Regions from separate parts of the Ralstonia mojiangensis genome, predicted to be linked through region 2. Evidence: predicted binding sites of a transcription regulator. Region 2 holds the regulator's gene; the other holds the start of a gene.
The links. The regulator FNR, encoded in region 2, switches genes on or off when oxygen is low (the NO sensors DNR and NnrR bind a similar motif). The targets are predictions, from matches to a motif close to TTGATNNNNATCAA.
Positions count from the first base shown of each region.

Region 1: the regulator FNR is predicted to act here: its motif matches at 1,790-1,803, upstream of NG898_RS25360 (OmpW/AlkL family protein).

Region 1 is NZ_JAMXHU010000007.1:95,870-99,274, reverse strand. It holds gene NG898_RS25365 (deoxyguanosinetriphosphate triphosphohydrolase) at 1-818, shown strand, start outside; gene NG898_RS25360 (OmpW/AlkL family protein) at 1,045-1,719, opposite strand; gene NG898_RS25355 (transposase) at 1,969-2,694, shown strand; gene NG898_RS25350 (glutamate synthase-related protein) at 2,956-3,405, shown strand, end outside.
Region 2 is NZ_JAMXHU010000003.1:252,942-256,346, reverse strand. It holds gene ccoG (cytochrome c oxidase accessory protein CcoG) at 1-580, shown strand, start outside; gene NG898_RS13265 (FixH family protein) at 607-834, shown strand; gene NG898_RS13260 (hypothetical protein) at 831-1,085, shown strand; gene fnr (fumarate/nitrate reduction transcriptional regulator Fnr) at 1,106-1,834, opposite strand; gene NG898_RS13250 (sulfite exporter TauE/SafE family protein) at 2,012-2,755, shown strand; gene scpB (SMC-Scp complex subunit ScpB) at 3,241-3,405, shown strand, end outside.

The DNA.
Region 1 (3,405 bases), on a different contig from region 2:
TCGGCCATGCAGGGCAGGACGCGCTCAACGACTGCATGAAGCCGTACGGCGGCTTTGAACATAACCTCCAGAGCTTGTTGGTGGTCGATCGGCTGGAGGAGCGCTACGGCGGTTTCGATGGTCTGAACCTGACGTTCGAAACGCGCGAGGGCATCCTCAAACATTGCTCGCGCAACAACGCGGCCACGCTGGGTGACCTGGGGCGGCGTTTTCTCGAGGGGCAACAGCCTTCACTGGAAGCCCAGCTTGCCAACCTCGCTGATGAGGTTGCGTACAACAACCACGATATCGACGATGGCCTGCGTTCCGGCCTGATTACGCTGGAGCAACTCGAAGGCGTGCCGCTATGGGCCGTCCATCGGCGCGAGGCCGAGGCCGCGTTCCCGAATGTCAGCGGCCGGCGCCTGATCAACGAAACCATTCGCCGCATCATCAACGCGCTGATCGTCGATCTGATCGGCACCACGCGTGCCGGCATTGCTGACGTTGCGCCGCAATGTATCGACGATGTGCGTGCCGCACCAGCGCTCGTCGCGTTCTCCGACCCGATGCGCGAAGAGGCGCGCGCGCTCAAGCGCTTCCTGTTTGACAACCTGTATCGGCATTACCTCGTGATGCGCATGGCCGCCAAGGCGCGCCGCATCATCGACGATCTGTTCCGCGCCTTTACGGACGACCCGCGTCTGCTGCCGCCGCAGTATCAGGCGAAAGCCAACCCCGAAGAGCAGCCGCGCTGGATTGCGCATTACATCGCCGGCATGACGGATCGTTACGCTATCAAGGAACATCGCCGCATCTTTGCCGTTGATGCAGCTTGAGTAACGGCTGTACCGTTACCGTTCGGGCCGCTATCCGCCCGCCTAGCTCCCAATCGATCTGAAGCCAGATCAAAATCAAGCGCCCAAAAAAAAATGCCCGGCCGCCCCAACGCATGCCGGGCCGAACGCGCCAACCACCGCCGACGAGCGCCCCCGCCGTCGACGGCCCCTGCGGCACGTCGGTAAAAGTCGATCAGGACAGTGTCAGTTCGCTGATCTCCCTCCCTTAAAAGCGATAGCCCAGGCCGACGCCCAGCAGCCACGGGTCAACCTTCACCTTGCTGATGGTCTGGCCGGCCATCTTCACGTCGGCGCTGATCCAGGTCTTTTTCAGGTCGACGTTGAAGTAGAGGCGTTCGGTCAGGCGATAGTCGAAGCCGGCCTGCAGCGCAGGGCCGAAGCTGTTTTTGCTGAGGTCCAGCGAACCAACGCCCGGCACCTGCAGATTCACATTCGAGATGCGCGTGTAGTTGATGCCCGCGCCCACGTACGGTTTGAAGCGCGACTCAGGCGTGAAGTGGTATTGCATCGTCAGGATGGGCGGCAAGTGGCGGAAGCTGCCGATCTTGGTCGGGCCGCCCAGCGCGCTTTGCATGACCGTGACGTCCTGTTGTTGCGGGTAAGTCAGGATCAGCTCGGCCGCGAGGTGCGGCGTGAAGAAGTACGAGATGTCCAGCTCGGGCAGGACCTTGTTGTTGATCTGAATGGCGTCAGCCGGAATGGCCAGCGCCGGCACCGCGTCGGATTTGTTGGCGGCTGTCAGGTTGACGGCGCGCAGGCGCACCATCCAGTTGCCGGTGGCCGGCGGCAAGTCCGTGCTCTGCGCAAAGGCAGTCTGGCCGAATCCGGCGGCAAGCATTCCGGCGGCTACAGCTACGGCGGCTAGGCGGTGAAAAGCCATGAATCGCTCCCTCTCGTGTTGTCTCGTGATGTGATGGGAGCCAGTCTCGCGGGGAAGTTGCTTGGCCGATTTGCTCGGGATCAAGTTCACCCCGTCGTCGATGCCGTGGACGGTCGCCAATTTGACGGCACGCAAACTCTGCCGTCGCCTCCGCGCGACAGCCCCATGCAAGCGTTTGCCTGCTAAAAATTGGGGACAGGTTCGCTGGGTTCAGGCTACGATGGCGCTTTTCGCCGCCCTGTCTGTTCCATGGCCCGCCTGCCTCGCCTCAGCCCTACCGATGTTCCTGTGCACGTGTTGCAGCGCGGCAACAACCGCCAGATCGTTTTTCGCGGCGACGACGACTACGCGTTCTATCTCGACACGTTGCGCATGGCCGCGCGCGAGCACGACTTCGCCGTCCATGGCTTCTCGCTGATGCCGAATCACGTTCATCTGGTGGGGACGCCCAAGGTGGCGGACAGCCTTTCGCGCACGCTGCAGGCGGTCGGACGACGCTATACGCGGTACTTCAACGCCGCCGCTGATCGCAGCGGAACGCTGTGGGAAGGGCGTTTCCGCTCGACCGTGCTGGACCCGGCCGAATGGGTCTTGCCGATGCTGTTGTACGTGGAATCCAACGCCGTGCGCGCGGGTCTTGTCAGCACGCCGGAAGACGACCGATGGAGCACATATCGTCATCATGTGGGCATCCAATCCATTCCGTGGGTGAGTGACCACTATTGTTATTGGCGGCTTGGCAATACGCCTTTCGAGCGCCAGTCGCGCTATCGAACGTTGTGGCATGAAGGTCTGGGTTCAGACCAGCTGGCGCAGATTCGCCAGCACGTGCACAGCGGCTGGCCACTCGGAAACGAGGCGTTTCTCGCGACGCTGGCACGCGCCGGCGGCCGCCGGGTTGCGCCATTGCCCAAGGGGCGACCACCCCGCCAACTCGCGGAAGTGGAAGCGGAGGACAGCGCGCGCACCGAATAGCGCGGTAGTGGAGCTGTCACGCTGAGCCGTAACATTGCGGCCGCATTTAATCTGTCCCCATTAATTAACCCGCACTGTTGTCGTGCATTTGTTAATTGAATCTGACCCCATTTAAAAACTTTTGCCTGTTACGGGCCACTCTTTTATATTCGTTTCACCCCGCATTCATGGTGCGGCGCGCCATTGCCTGTCTGCCACCGCATTCGCACGTTCGCGAGGGCTTTCTGCGGCGCGCTGTACCCACAACATCGGAAGATCGCCGTGGAACAACATTCCTTCCCCGCCGCCGCACCGTCGGCCCAGGGTCTGTATGACCCGACCAATGAACACGACGCTTGCGGCGTCGGCTTCGTCGCTCACATCAAGGGCAAGAAGAGCCACGAGATCGTCCAGCAGGGCCTGCGTATCCTGCACAACCTCGACCACCGGGGCGCTGTCGGTGCTGACCCGCTGATGGGCGACGGCGCGGGCATCCTGCTGCAGATTCCCGACCAGTTCTTCCGTGAAGAGATGGCGAAGCAGGGCATCAATCTGCCGCCGGCCGGCGAATACGGCGTCGGCATGATTTTCCTGCCGAAGGAGCACGCGTCGCGTCTGGCCTGTGAACAGGAACTCGAGCGCACCGTGCGTCTGGAAGGCCAGGTCGTGCTGGGCTGGCGCGATGTTCCGGTCGACAAGACCATGCCGATGTCGCCGACGGTGCAGAAGACT
Region 2 (3,405 bases):
GCTGCAATACGAATGCATCGGTTGCGGCGCCTGCATTGACGCCTGTGACCAGGTCATGGACAAGATGCGCTACCCGCGTGGTCTGATCCGCTACACGTCGGAACGCGCGATGCTTGATCGGCTCAGCCCGAAGGAAGCCCGGCGACATCTGCTGCGTCCGCGTGTGCTGATCTATACCGGAATCATGCTGGTGCTCTTCACCGGGTTCATCGTGGCATTGGCGATGCGGCAGCCGCTCAAGGTTGACGTGATTCGTGATCGTGGTGCGCTGGCGCGTGAAGTGGACGGCGGCAAGATCGAGAACGTTTATCGCCTGCAACTGATGAACGCGTCCGAGCACCCCATGCGCGTGACCATCACCGCCGAGGGCATGCCGGAACTGGACGTGCAGGGCGGCAGCGGCGAGTCGACCACATTGGAGTTGCCGCCGGCGGCTAACCGACTGCTGCCTGTGCGCGTACGCCGGCCGGCCGACGATGCCGCCCCCGGCTCGCACAAAATCCGTTTCGTCATCCATGCAGACAGCGGTAGCGACAGCCTCGTACTGCGCGAACCGTCGAGCTTCATCGTGCCGCGCTGATGCGGCATCCCCAACAGGAGGCAACGATGCACGCAACGCAATCTTCCGCACAGGCCCGTCCCTGGTGGCGCGAGCCCTGGCCATGGCTGCTGATGGCAGGGCCGTTCGTCGCCATGGTCGGCTGCGGCGTCACCATCTGGCTGGCAATGTCGCATCCCGATCCTGCTATTCATGACAACGTGGTGCGCCGCGGTTTGGTCGTTGAAAAGACGGTCGTCGCGCCGCCACATGCCATTCACGCGGAGGCCCGATGAAACGTCGATTGCTGATGTGGATTCTGTGGCCGGCATTTCTGTCGGCCGCGCTGGCTGAGCTGGTGGTTTTTGCGGTGGTGGACCCCGCCGACCTGCGCTTCTTCGGCGAACAGATCACGGTGTCGACCCAGGCGGTCTACACCGTGTCGTTCTTTGTGTTCTGGTTGCTGTGCGGATTGTCGAGCGCGCTGACGCTCTATGTGTCGCCGGGCATCGGCAAACTGGAAGCGCATGAACACCCGCTCGTGTGAGCGGGAACCATGGAAGCAGCTTAGGCGGCCTGACCGCTCATGACCTGGCGCAGGCCGGCCAGGTCGACCAACTTGACGTGGCGTTGGCGGATCTGAATGAGACCCGCTTCGGCAAAGCGCGAGAACAGGCGGCTGACGGTTTCGAGCTTCAGACCCAGATAGCTGCCAAGTTCTTCGCGGCTCATACGCAGCACAAACTCGGTCGACGAATATCCTCGCTGGGCCGATCGCTTCGAGAGGTTGAGCAGGAACGCTGCCAGACGCTCCTCCGCACGCATGGAGCCCAGCGTGAGAAGCATCAGATGATCCTGCGAGATTTCCTTGCTCATGATGCGCAGAAACTGATGCTGCAGCGAAGGCAGCCGGCGCGAAAGGTGCTGCAGCTCGTCGTAGCGCACCACGCAGACTTCAGTATCTTCAAGCGCGGTGGCGTCCGACACGTGGCGCATATCACCAATGCCATCGAGCCCGACGATTTCACCCGGCAGATGGAACCCAGTGATCTGGTGTCGTCCGTCTTCAAGCGTCAGATGGGTTTTGAGCGTGCCGAAACGAATGCCGTAAACCGCCTCCAGTGGCTCACCCAGAGAATAGAGCGATTGCCCCTTCTTAATGCGGATGCGCTCGCCGACCAAATCGTCCATCTTGCGCACGTCATCCGAGTTCATTCCCACCGGCAGGCAGATTTGCCCGAGTACACAGGTGGAACAACGCGAGGCTTGGTCGGTAAGTGCGATTCGAGTGAGCACGGGCGGGGGCGAATTTCGGGAAAGTGAAATGAGTAATTCTTGTTGTATAGCGCCAGCTTATTATAACGGCGACCTTCTTGTCCTCGGACATTTCCGATGCGGCAAAACGCGCCAATTACGCTTAGTTCGCAACAGCAAAACGAAAACCTTGGCCCATATCAAGAGAGCGTCAGAAAGATGAGTGCCGCCGCGCTTCTGAGCGTTTTCCTGATTGCGTTGCTCGGCGGTGTCCATTGTCTGGCGATGTGCAGCGGTATCGCACTCGCGGCCGAGCGCGGGGCGGTGGCGGTGCGGATCGTGTCTCGCCGCCGTCTATGGTTTGAGCAGGTCGTCATGCATGCCGGCCGGCTGACCACCTATACGCTGCTTGGCGCAATCATGGGTGCGATGGGTGCGACCGTCTGGCGCCAGCAATGGCTGCCCATTCAACGCGGCTTGTTTGCCTTCGCCAGTGCATTGCTGCTCGCCTACGGTTTGTTGCTGCTCGTGCGTTCCGCCGGAGATGTGTGGCGCAGCGTGTGGCTTGAGCGCTTGCTCGGCCGCGTCGCTGGTGGTCTGTCTCTAGCGGCGGCTAGGCTGGGCGGCAAGCTTCAGCGTCAGCCGCCGTTGCTGCGCCGCTATGTCACGGGTATGGCGTGGGGTTTGGTGCCGTGTGGCATGGTTTACGGCGCATTGGCTGTAGCGTTGTTGGCAGGCAACGCAGCCTCAGGGGCCGTGGTCATGCTCGTCTTTGGTGCCGGCACACTGCCTAACCTTCTGATGATGTCTGGCTTGGCCGGGTGGTTGAGAGGGCTGTCGCGCCAGCGATGGGCGCGAGGCGCGGCTGGCATCGCCATCGCCGGGTTTGGGGTCTGGGGGCTGTTTCACGCAATCTGGCTGCCAGAGATGCTTAACGCACACGGATTCTGTCTCGTGCTGTAAGCGTTTAAAGCGCGGGGAAATCGCCATCCGGCCCGGGATGGGAGGCTAGGACATCTTCCCGGTTGCGGCGCTGCTGGAAATTGCCCTACAATCGACAACAATTCGATTCGCCACCCGCGCAAATCAACAATCCCAAGCGCGGCGCCAAGCGATGCCATCCAGCGGTAGAGTCACCCTGGACAGTCGATTCGGGCGGGCTGCCGTTCTTCTTGGTAGTCGTCCGGTGCAGTATCCGTCCCCATGGCGGCGGAAGAAATTGCCCTTGTGGTGCCTGACCGGCACCGGATCAACTCGCTCCTCCGGCCCTACTTTGCGGGCACAGCCACTGCGTTTCGGTGCAGGATCCAATTGAATAATTGGCCTTCGCGCGCCGGGCCCGGGTGGGCAACAGCATTCAGAAATGCCGCGTGCTTCGCGGCGGGACGACAAACCTCAAGCGTGACGGCGACTGGCCGTGCGCGAGCAATGACGAGCCGCTCAACCCGATGAATACCCAAGAGGCGAAGATCGTCCTCGAGACCGCGCTGATCTGCGCGCAGGATCCGTTGCGAGTCAATGACTTGCGCAAGCTCTTCGACGAAGATGTTTCCGCAGACACCATCCGTGTGCTGCTCGAAGAACTGCGCCAGGACTGGCTGAATCGCGGTGTC